One region of the Pseudomonas sp. WT-JTC genome, then DNA from elsewhere that is predicted to be linked to it. Evidence: predicted binding sites of a transcription regulator. Region 1 holds the regulator's gene; the other holds the start of a gene.
What was found. The regulator sigma-54, encoded in region 1, starts transcription at its own class of promoters, with help from an activator protein. The targets are predictions, from matches to a motif close to ANTGGCATNNANNTTGCTNT.
Positions count from the first base shown of each region.

Region 2: glnA (glutamate--ammonia ligase) is a predicted target of sigma-54. The motif match lies at 2,436-2,455, and genes of this name have one in related genera.

Region 1 is NZ_CM160042.1:902,996-908,375, forward strand. It holds gene rapZ (RNase adapter RapZ) at 1-648, opposite strand, end outside; gene ptsN (PTS IIA-like nitrogen regulatory protein PtsN) at 651-1,115, opposite strand; gene hpf (ribosome hibernation-promoting factor, HPF/YfiA family) at 1,128-1,436, opposite strand; gene AC06G5_RS03945 (RNA polymerase factor sigma-54) at 1,511-3,004, opposite strand; gene lptB (LPS export ABC transporter ATP-binding protein) at 3,189-3,914, opposite strand; gene lptA (lipopolysaccharide transport periplasmic protein LptA) at 3,914-4,459, opposite strand; gene lptC (LPS export ABC transporter periplasmic protein LptC) at 4,446-5,018, opposite strand; gene AC06G5_RS03965 (KdsC family phosphatase) at 5,026-5,380, opposite strand, start outside.
Region 2 is NZ_CM160042.1:339,338-344,717, forward strand. It holds gene AC06G5_RS01540 (DUF4124 domain-containing protein) at 1-122, opposite strand, end outside; gene AC06G5_RS01545 (DUF4124 domain-containing protein) at 119-634, opposite strand; gene glnA (glutamate--ammonia ligase) at 935-2,341, opposite strand; gene thiI (tRNA uracil 4-sulfurtransferase ThiI) at 2,670-4,124, shown strand; gene typA (translational GTPase TypA) at 4,264-5,380, shown strand, end outside.

The DNA of each region.
Region 1 (5,380 bases):
TGCCGCCAGATATTCGGCAACCGGTTGATCGAGCCCGGACTGCTCGCGCAATTCCGGTTTCCAGTAAGGGTTTGGCAGGCAACGCACATCGAACACCAGGTCGGCGTCCACCGGCATGCCGCGTTTGAACCCGAAGGATTCCACCAGGAACGCAGTGCCGGGTTCCGGTTGATTCAACAGGCGCAGTTTGATGGCATCGCGCAGTTGATACAGGTTCAGGCTGGTAGTGTTGATCTTGAGATCGGCGAGGTCGGCAATCGGCCCGAGCAGGACGCTCTCGACGCTGATGGCTTCGGCCAGCGAGCGGTTGGCGTTGGTCAGGGGGTGACGTCGGCGGGTTTCCGAGAAGCGCTTGAGCAGTGTTTCTTCGTCGGCGTCCAGGTACAGGACATCGCACTGGATGTGGCGGCTGCGGACTTCTTCGAGCAGGTCGGGGAAGCGTGACAGGTGGCTGGGCAGGTTGCGGGCGTCAATGGAAACGGCGACCAGCGGCTGCACCAGTTCAGTATGAATCAGCGCTCGTTCGGCCAGTTCCGGCAGCAGGCCGGCAGGCAAATTGTCGATGCAGTAGTACCCGTTGTCCTCAAGGACGTCGAGGGCGGTGCTTTTACCTGAGCCGGAGCGGCCACTGACGATGATCAAGCGCATGATTACTGACCGTTTTGCTCGTCCAGGACAACCTGATACAGGGCTTCATTGCTCGGAGCGCTGCGCAGTTTGTCGCGCACGTCCTTGCGATCGAGCATGCTGGCGATCTGCCGAAGCAGTTCAAGGTGCGCATCGGTGGCGGCTTCCGGGACCAGCAATACGAACAGCAGGTCAACCGGCGCACCATCGATGGCGTCGAAATCGATAGGGGCGTCAAGGTGCATCAATGCACTGATGGGCGATACACAGCCCTTGAGACGGCAATGTGGAATGGCGATGCCGTTGCCAAAACCGGTGGAGCCGAGTTTTTCACGGGCAATCAGCGCCTCGAAGACATCTTGCATCTCCAGACCCGGCACTTCGCGGGCGATCAGATTGGCAATTTGTTCGAGGGCTTTCTTTTTACTGCCACCCGGCACGTTCACCAGGGAACGGCCGGGGGTCAGGATACTTTCAAGTCGGATCATGGGTTGGGAGTGTTAGCGACCGGTTGCGCCCTGAAGGAGGCTCTGGGTCTTTTCCTTATGCTTTTTGAGTTGTTTATCCAGCTTGTCGGTGAGTGCATCGATCGCGGCGTACATATCGGTATGTTCCGCGTTCGCGACCACTTCATTCCCGGGAATATGCAATGTGGCTTCGATTTTCTGCTTCAACTTTTCGACGGTCATCGTGACCTGCACGTTAGTGATCTTGTCGAAGTGTCGCTCCAGTCGTTCGAGTTTTTCGCCGATGTAGGAGCGGAGAGGTTCGGTCACTTCCAGTTGGTGTCCACTGATGTTGACTTGCATACAGCTTCTCCTTCGTTGCCAGTGCATAAAGCGGTAGACCAGATGATCTACCACTGGAACGCTGTGGCGTGGCCCTACATCAACCGCTTGCGTTCGCTCGAAGGCGCGATCCCGAGGGATTCGCGATACTTGGCGACGGTGCGGCGGGCCACCTGAATGCCTTGTGCCTCCAGTAAACCAGCGATCTTGCTGTCACTCAACGGCTTTTTCTGATTTTCCGCGGCAACCAGTTTTTTGATGATCGCCCGGATCGCCGTGGACGAGCATTCGCCGCCTTCGGAGGTGCTTACGTGACTTGAGAAAAAGTATTTCAGTTCATATATGCCCCGGGGGGTATGCATGAACTTCTGGGTGGTCACCCGTGAAATCGTCGACTCATGCATGCCGACCGCTTCGGCGATGTCGTGCAGGACCAGCGGCTTCATGGCTTCGTCGCCATATTCGAGGAACCCGCGCTGATGCTCGACGATCTGGGTGGCTACTTTCATCAGGGTTTCATTGCGGCTTTGCAGGCTCTTGATGAACCAGCGGGCCTCCTGCAACTGATTGCGCATGAACGTGTTATCGGCGCTGGTGTCAGCGCGGCGCACGAAACCGGCGTACTGGGCGTTGACCCGCAGCCGTGGCACCGACTCCTGATTCAGCTCCACCAGCCAGCGCTCGTTGTCCTTGCGCACGATCACGTCGGGAACGACGTACTCGGCTTCGGTGGACTCGATCTGCGAGCCCGGACGCGGGTTGAGGCTCTGGACCAGTTCGATGACCTGGCGCAGTTCATCTTCCTTGAGCTTCATGCGGCGCATCAACTGGCTGTAGTCGCGGCTGCCGAGCAGGTCGATGTAATCGCTGACCAGGCGCTTGGCCTCGGCCAGCCAAGGGGTCTTGGCTGGCAACTGGCGCAATTGCAGCAGCAGGCATTCGCCCAGGTTGCGGGCACCGATGCCGGCGGGCTCGAATTGCTGGATGCGGTGCAGGACGGCTTCGATTTCGTCCAGTTCGATGTCCAGCTCCGGATCGAAGGCTTCGAGGATTTCCTCGAGGGTTTCGTCCAGATAGCCCTGATTGTTGATGCAATCGATCAGGGTCACGGCGATCAGGCGATCGGTGTCGGACATCGGAGCCAGGTTCAGTTGCCACAGCAAGTGGCTTTGCAGGCTTTCGCCGGCCGAGGTGCGGGTGGTGAAGTCCCACTCGTCGTCATCGTTGCTGGGCAGGCTGCTGGCGCTGGTCTGGTAAACGTCTTCCCACGCGGTGTCGACGGGGAGATCGTTGGGGATGCGCTCGTTCCAGTCGCCTTCTTCGAGGTTATCAACCGTCGGGGCGCTTTCCTGGTAGGAGGGTTCCTGGATATCGGTGTTGGGCTTTTGTTCGGCGTTGTCGGCCAAGGGATCGGAATTGTCGAAGTCGTCGCCTTCTTCCTGGCGTTCGAGCATCGGATTGGACTCCAAGGCCTCCTGGATTTCCTGTTGCAGGTCCAGGGTCGACAATTGGAGCAGGCGGATGGCCTGTTGCAGCTGCGGTGTCATCGTCAGCTGCTGGCCCATTCTCAAGACTAGCGATGGTTTCATGGCAGGGGCTTAACACCTTATTCGCCGGCGCACATGCGCCATCCACTACAGGGCGCCGGAGCGCCAAACATAAGCAAATTATATGCCCGAAACTGCAGCGTTTGCCTAGAGCGCTGTAACAATAAAAAAGTGTTGATTTTTTATCGGGACAAGCGCTCGGACGACCTGCCAGATACCTCTGCCTTTACAGGCGGAACTCATGGCCCAGATACACTTCCTTGACCAGGTTGTTGGCCAGGATGGTCTCTGCGTCACCTTCGGCGATCAGTTGGCCGTCATTGACGATATAGGCGGTTTCACAGATATCCAGGGTTTCACGAACGTTGTGGTCCGTGATCAGTACGCCAATGCCCTTGGCCTTGAGGTGGTAGATGATCTGCTTGATGTCCCCGACCGAAATCGGGTCCACGCCGGCGAAGGGTTCGTCGAGGAGGATGAATTTCGGGTTGGTGGCCAGGGCGCGGGCGATTTCCACGCGACGGCGCTCACCACCGGACAGGCTCATGCCGAGGTTGTCGCGGATGTGGCTGATGTGGAATTCCTGTAGCAGGCTTTCCAGCTCCTTGCGACGGCCGGCCTTGTCGAGTTCCTTGCGGGTCTCGAGGATGGCCATGATGTTGTCGGCCACCGACAGTTTGCGAAAGATCGATGCTTCTTGTGGCAAGTAGCCAATACCGGCCTTTGCGCGGCCGTGCATGGGCTGGTGGCTGACATCGTGGTCGTCGATCAGGACGCGGCCCTGGTCGGCTTGCACCAGGCCGACGATCATGTAGAAGCAGGTGGTCTTGCCGGCGCCGTTCGGACCAAGCAGGCCGACGATCTGGCCGCTGTCGATGGACAGGCTGACATCACGCACGACCTGGCGGCTCTTGTAGCTCTTGGCCAGATGCTGAGCTTTCAGAGTTGCCATTACTGGGTTTTCTCGTCGGTTTTCTTCTTCGGCTGGATCACCATGTCGATACGCGGACGTGCCTCGGTGACCTTGCTGCCCGTGGCGCGACCGGCGCTGGCGAGCTTCTTGACCGTGTCGTAGACGATTTTTTCGCCTTGGGTGGTGTTGTTGTCCTTGTCGACAACTTTGGCCTTGTCGATCAGTACGACGCGGTTTTGTGCGGCGTGATACTGGATCGTCACGCCCCAGCCCTGAACGGGCTTGGTGTCGCCAGCTGTTTGCAATTGCTCGAAGTACGCCAGGTTGCCCACCGAGGTCACCACGTCGATGTCGCCAGTCGGGGTGCGGGTGATGGTCACGGTGTTGCCGGTCACCTTCATCGAGCCCTGGGTGATGATCACGTCACCCTTGTAGGTAGCAATACCTTGCTTGTCGTCCAGTTGGGCATCGTCGGCCTGAATGCGGATAGGCTGCTGTTGATCTTCCGGCAGAGCCCAGGCGCTCACGCTTCCCAGTGCTGCGCCCAGACTGAGCAAAATCGGGAGGGTTTTAACGAGCCTCATACTGTCCTCTTACGTTCGATAGCAGGTGTATCCTGCTTTCTTTCAAATACGCTTTCATTCCCTTGCCAGTCGATACACCGCCAGCGCCGTCGATTCTAACGTCTTGCTCGGTCTGCGCATATTGCTGCTGCGGGAACACCGTCATGCGGGTGCTGGTGATCAGGGTTTTACGGTTTTTCTCGTCGAAGCGCGTGATGCGCACGTCATCGATCAGTTCGACCTGTGTGCCGTCAGGGTTGACCTCGCCCTGCAGGCTCTGGACGTGCCACGGGAATTCAGTGCCGCGGAACACATTCAGGTCGGGGTTGGTCAGCAACGTCACCTCGGTCGCCTTCAGGTGCTCGACCTTGTCGGACACCAGATCATATTGCAGCCTGCCGTCGGGCAGGTACTGCACGCTGTGGGCGTTGATGGCGTAATAGTCGATCGCGCTTTCATCGACCGGCGTTACCGGCTTGTCGAGGAAGCGCTCCGGGCTGATGTTCCAGTAGCCAACCGCGGCGAATATCGCCGCGATGCAACTGAACAACAGGGTGTTGCGAAACTTTTTGCTCAGCATGGTGGGCTCACAGGTACGCGGCATTGGCCGCATCGAGGCGGTCCTGGGCGCGCAGGATCAATTCGCAGAATTCGCGAGCGGCACCTTCGCCGCCACGGGCGAGGGTGATGCCGTGAGCGTGTTCACGCACGAAGCTGGCGGCATTGGCCACCGCCATGCCCAGGCCGACGCGGCGAATCACCGGCAGGTCCGGCAGGTCGTCGCCGAGGTAGGCCACCTGTTCATAGCCCAGGTTCAGTTGGGCCAGTAGTTCGTCGAGTACCACCAGTTTGTCTTCGCGCCCCTGATAAAGATGCGGGATACCGAGGTTCTTCGCGCGTCGCTCGACCACCGGGGTTTTGCGGCCACTGATGATGGCGGTT
Region 2 (5,380 bases), 560 kb from region 1:
CTGGCGTTACCGGGTTTTGGCTGGTCGGTGAAAACCCGATTGCCTTGGGAGTCAACGTAAGTAAAGACCTCTGCCGATGCGGGCAGCGCGATGAGGCAGGCGAGCAGCAACCAGGTCTTCAAGGCGCGTGTACTCGTTGCACGGTGACGGTCGTGGCGGGGCTTTGCTGCACTACTTTTTCACCATCGATCACTTGCACGGCGAGGCGGTGTTCGCCGCGATCGATGTTCACCAGTTGCAGGGTCGGCACATTGCCTGGCTGGCCGTAGGGCTGGCCGTCCAGCAGCAGGCGCAACAGATGGGAGCCTTGCAGGCGCGGTTTGATCTGTACGTTAACGGTGAACGTGCCGTTGTTGGCACGTAGGGCTTCGGTGGTCGGCAGGCCTGTCAGCTCCAGCACTTCATAGGCCTTGCCGGGCTGTTCATGACGAACGACTTCAGCGGCAGGTGCGGCTTCGCCGGTAGGCTGGCGCTCGACGCTGTTGAGTGGCGGCAACTCGATCGGTTGAGCGTTGACGCCGTCGGGCGGTTGATTGCTGTACGCGGTGGTGCCGTTGGCGTCCGTGTATTTGTAGATCTGCGCTGCGGCGGGCAGGGCGATCAGCAGCAGAATGAACAGAAAACCTCGACCCATGGAATCGACCGGAAACGAAAGCGATGGGTTGCAGCATAGGTCAGGGATGTTGGTTGGCCCAGCGTGTTAACAATTGGATATGGATTCACCCAGCTCTCCAGGTCGCCACAACTCCACTGTGGGAACGGGCTTGCTCGCGAATTCGGAGTGTCAGTCGCCATCAATGTTCACTGATACATCGCCTTCGCGAGCAAGCCCGCTCCCACAGGGATTTTCAGCGGTTGTTAAATCGCGGGCACAAAAAAGGCCTCCCGAAGGAGGCCTCTTTTTTGTCACGCCGCGTGCCGCGGCGCTACCGGATCAGCAGCTGTAGTACAGCTCGTATTCCAGTGGGTGTACGAAGGTACGTACCTTGATTTCTTCTTCGCTTTTCAGGGCGATGTAAGCGTCGATGAAGTCGTCGCTGAAAACGCCGCCTTTGGTCAGGAACGCACGACCTTTGTCCAGCTCTTCCAGGGCTTCTTTCAGGCTGCCGCAAACTTGTGGGATCTCTTTGGCCTCTTCAGGCGGCAGGTCGTACAGGTTTTTGTCAGCTGCGTCGCCAGGGTGGATCTTGTTCTGGATGCCGTCCAGGCCAGCCATCAGCAGTGCAGCGAAGCACAGGTACGGGTTGGCAGCCGGATCCGGGAAACGCGCTTCGATACGGCGGGCTTTCGGGCTCGACACGTAAGGAATGCGGATCGAAGCGGAGCGGTTACGGGCCGAGTAGGCCAGCATCACTGGAGCTTCGAAGCCTGGAACCAGACGCTTGTAGGAGTTGGTTGCCGGGTTGGTGAAGCCGTTCAGCGCCTTACCGTGCTTGATGATGCCGCCGATGAAGTACAGGGCGGTATCGGACAGGCCGGCATAACCTTCGCCAGCGAAGGTGTTCTTGCCGTCTTTCCAGATGGACATGTGAACGTGCATGCCCGAACCGTTGTCGCCGTACAGAGGCTTAGGCATGAAGGTAGCGGTACGGCCGTAGGCATCGGCAACGTTGTGCACGACGTACTTCAGGGTCTGGGTTTCGTCGGCTTTCTTCACCAGGGTGTTGAACTTGACGCCGATTTCGTTCTGGCCGGCAGTTGCCACTTCGTGGTGGTGAACTTCGACGGTCAGGCCCATTTCTTCCAGTGCGTTGCACATGGAGGTACGGATTTCGTGGTCGTGGTCGAACGGCGGAACCGGGAAGTAGCCGCCTTTGACGCCTGGACGGTGGCCTTTGTTGCCGCCTTCCACGTCCTGGTCGGACATCCACGAACCTTGTTCAGAGTAGATCTTGAACATGGAGCCGGAAATGTCGGACTTGAACTTCACTTGGTCGAAGATGAAGAACTCTGGCTCTGGACCGGCGAATACGGTGTCACCGATACCGGTGGCTTTCAGGTGCTCTTCGGCACGCTTGGCGATCGCGCGCGGGTCGCGGTCGTAGCCTTGCATGCTCGAAGGTTCGATGATGTCGCAGACCAGGATCAGGGTCGGCTCTTCAGTGAACGGGTCCAGTACGGCAGTGGAGTCGTCCGGCATCAGGATCATGTCGGAGGCTTCGATGCCTTTCCAGCCAGCGATGGAGGAACCGTCGAACATTTTGCCGACTTCGAAGAAGTCTTCATCCAGCGCATCGCGAGCCGGCATGGTCACGTGGTGCTGAGTGCCTTTGGTGTCCGTGAAGCGCAGATCAATCCACTTGACGTCATGATCTTTGATGAGTTGAACCGACTTCGACATAGTGTCCTCCGGGTGGATTAGGGCTGGTAGTGGATGCCCTTAAATGTTTGTGATGCCGGCGCGAATAGTCTGCCAAGGCAACCTGCCTCACAAGGGAGCAAATTGCATGCCAGTGCCCCAGCATGGGTTTTTTGCTCCAAATTCACGCTTATAAGGCGCAAAAGCACCTTAAAGCGGAAAATCCCGCCCTACAATGTGGCGTTCATTTCAATAAATGACCCGTTTTGGTGCGCGCAAAACCTTCTGCACATTAACTGGTTAAACCTTGAGCAATTTCCGCTATAATCCGCGCCCCCCTTTTTCGGCAGGCCTCGCGCGCGCTGTTTCCATGAAATTAATCGTAAAAGTCTTTCCAGAGATCACCATCAAGAGCCGCCCGGTACGGATGCGTTTCATCCGCCAGTTGGCCAAGAACATCCGTGCCGTGCTCCGCGATCTGGACCCGGCCGTGGTGGTGAACGGCGTGTGGGACAATCTCGAGCTGGAAACCCGCGTCAGCGACCCCAAGGCCCTGAAAGAGATGGGCGAGCGCCTGAGCTGCATGCCGGGCATCGCGCACTTCCTGCAAATCGATGAATACCCGCTGGGCGATTTCGACGACATCGTCGAAAAATGCAAGCAGCACTACGGTGATGCACTGGCCGGCAAGATCTTCTCGGTGCGTTGCAAGCGTGCCGGCAAGCACCCGTTCAGCTCAATTGATATCGAAAAATATGTCGGCAGCCAGTTGCGCCGTCAGTGTGGTGCCGCCGGGATCGACCTGAAAAAGCCGGAAATCGAAGTCCGGATCGAAGTTCGCGACCAACGGTTGTTCGTGATCCACAGCCAGCACAACGGCATCGGCGGATATCCGCTGGGCGCCCTGGAGCAGACGCTGGTGCTGATGTCCGGCGGCTTCGATTCCACCGTTGCGGCCTACCAGATCATGCGCCGCGGCCTTATGGCGCATTTCTGCTTCTTCAATCTGGGCGGGCGGGCCCATGAATTGGGCGTGATGGAAGTCGCGCATTTCATCTGGAAGAAGTACGGCAGCTCCCAACGCGTGTTATTTGTCAGTGTGCCTTTCGAGGAAGTGCTGGGCGAAATTCTCGGCAAAGTCGATAACAGTCATATGGGCGTAGTATTGAAGCGTATGATGTTGCGCGCTTCCTCCCAGATTGCCGATCGACTGCACATCGAAGCGCTGGTGACCGGTGAGGCGATCTCCCAGGTGTCGAGCCAGACGCTGCCGAACCTGTCCGTGATCGATTGCGTGACCGACAAACTGGTCTTGCGCCCGCTGATCGCCAGCCACAAGCAGGACATCATCGACACGGCCAACGAGATCGGCACCGCCGATTTCGCCCGACACATGCCGGAGTACTGCGGGGTCATCTCGGTCAATCCGAAGACGGCCGCCAAACGCTACCGTGTCGAGCACGAAGAGAAAGAATTCGATATGGCGGTGCTCGAGCGTGCGCTCGAAAACGCCAAGCTGGTGCCGATCGATCGCGTGATCGACGAATTGGGCCAGGACTTGCAGATTGAAGAAGTCAGCGAAGCGCTGGCCGGTCAGATCGTCATCGACATCCGTCACCCGGATGCCGCTGAAGACGACCCGCTGGACCTTGCTGGTATCGAGGTACAAACGATGCCGTTTTATGCACTGAACGCTCGTTTCAAGGAACTGGACCCTACTCGCCAGTACCTGCTGTATTGCGACAAAGGCGTGATGAGTCGCCTGCATGCCCACCATTTGCTCAGTGAGGGGCATGCCAATGTGCGCGTTTATCGACCGAGCTAAGTGCCCGGGGCTGTTTGCCTGTGGCTTGCGTCACCGGCCCCCCGATGCCGCCGTCAAGCTGTAACGGCTTTCACGGACGCTACTGTTAATCGCTGCCAAGACTTGTCAGCACACCGAATCCTCTGATCGAGATACACAAGTGATCGAAAATCTACGCAACATCGCCATCATTGCCCACGTTGACCATGGTAAAACGACCCTGGTAGACAAACTCCTGCGTCAATCCGGCACCCTGGAGCGCAACGAGCTCAACGACGAGCGCGTGATGGACTCCAACGACCAGGAAAAAGAGCGCGGTATTACCATTCTGGCGAAAAACACCGCCATCAACTGGAACGGCTACCACATCAACATCGTGGACACCCCGGGCCACGCCGACTTCGGCGGCGAAGTTGAACGCGTAATGTCGATGGTCGACTCCGTTCTGCTGCTGGTTGACGCTCAAGACGGCCCTATGCCGCAAACCCGTTTCGTGACCAAGAAGGCTTTCGAAGCCGGCCTGCGTCCGATCGTGTGCATCAACAAGGTTGACCGTCCAGGCGCGCGTCCGGACTGGGTTCTGGACCAGATCTTCGACCTGTTCGACAACCTGGGTGCCACCGAAGAACAGCTGGACTTCAAAGTCGTCTACGCCTCGGCCCTGAACGGTATTGCCGGTCTGGACCACAACGAAATGGCTGACGACATGACCCCGCTGTACCAGTCGATCGTCGACAACGTACCGGCGCCGGCTGTTGACCGTGAAGGTCCGTTCCAGATGCAGATCTCCGCACTGGACTACAACAGCTTCCTGGGTGTTATCGGTGTTGGCCGTATCGCCCGTGGTCGCGTCAAGCCGAACACCCCGGTTGTGGCTGTCGGTGCCGACGGCAAGAAGCGTAACGGTCGTATCCTGAAGCTGATGGGTCACCACGGTCTGCACCGTGTAGACGTTGAAGAAGCTGCTGCAGGCGACATCGTGTGCATCAGCGGTATGGACTCGCTGTTCATCTCCGACACCCTGTGCCACCCGGACACCGTCGAGGCGATGAAGCCTCTGACCGTCGACGAGCCAACCGTTTCCATGACCTTCCAGGTAAACGACTCGCCATTCTGCGGTAAAGAAGGCAAGTTCGTGACTTCCCGTAACATCAAGGAACGTCTGGACAAAGAGCTGCTGTACAACGTTGCACTGCGCGTTGAAGAAGGCGACTCGGCTGACAAGTTCAAGGTTTCCGGCCGTGGCGAACTGCACCTCTCGGTACTGATCGAAACCA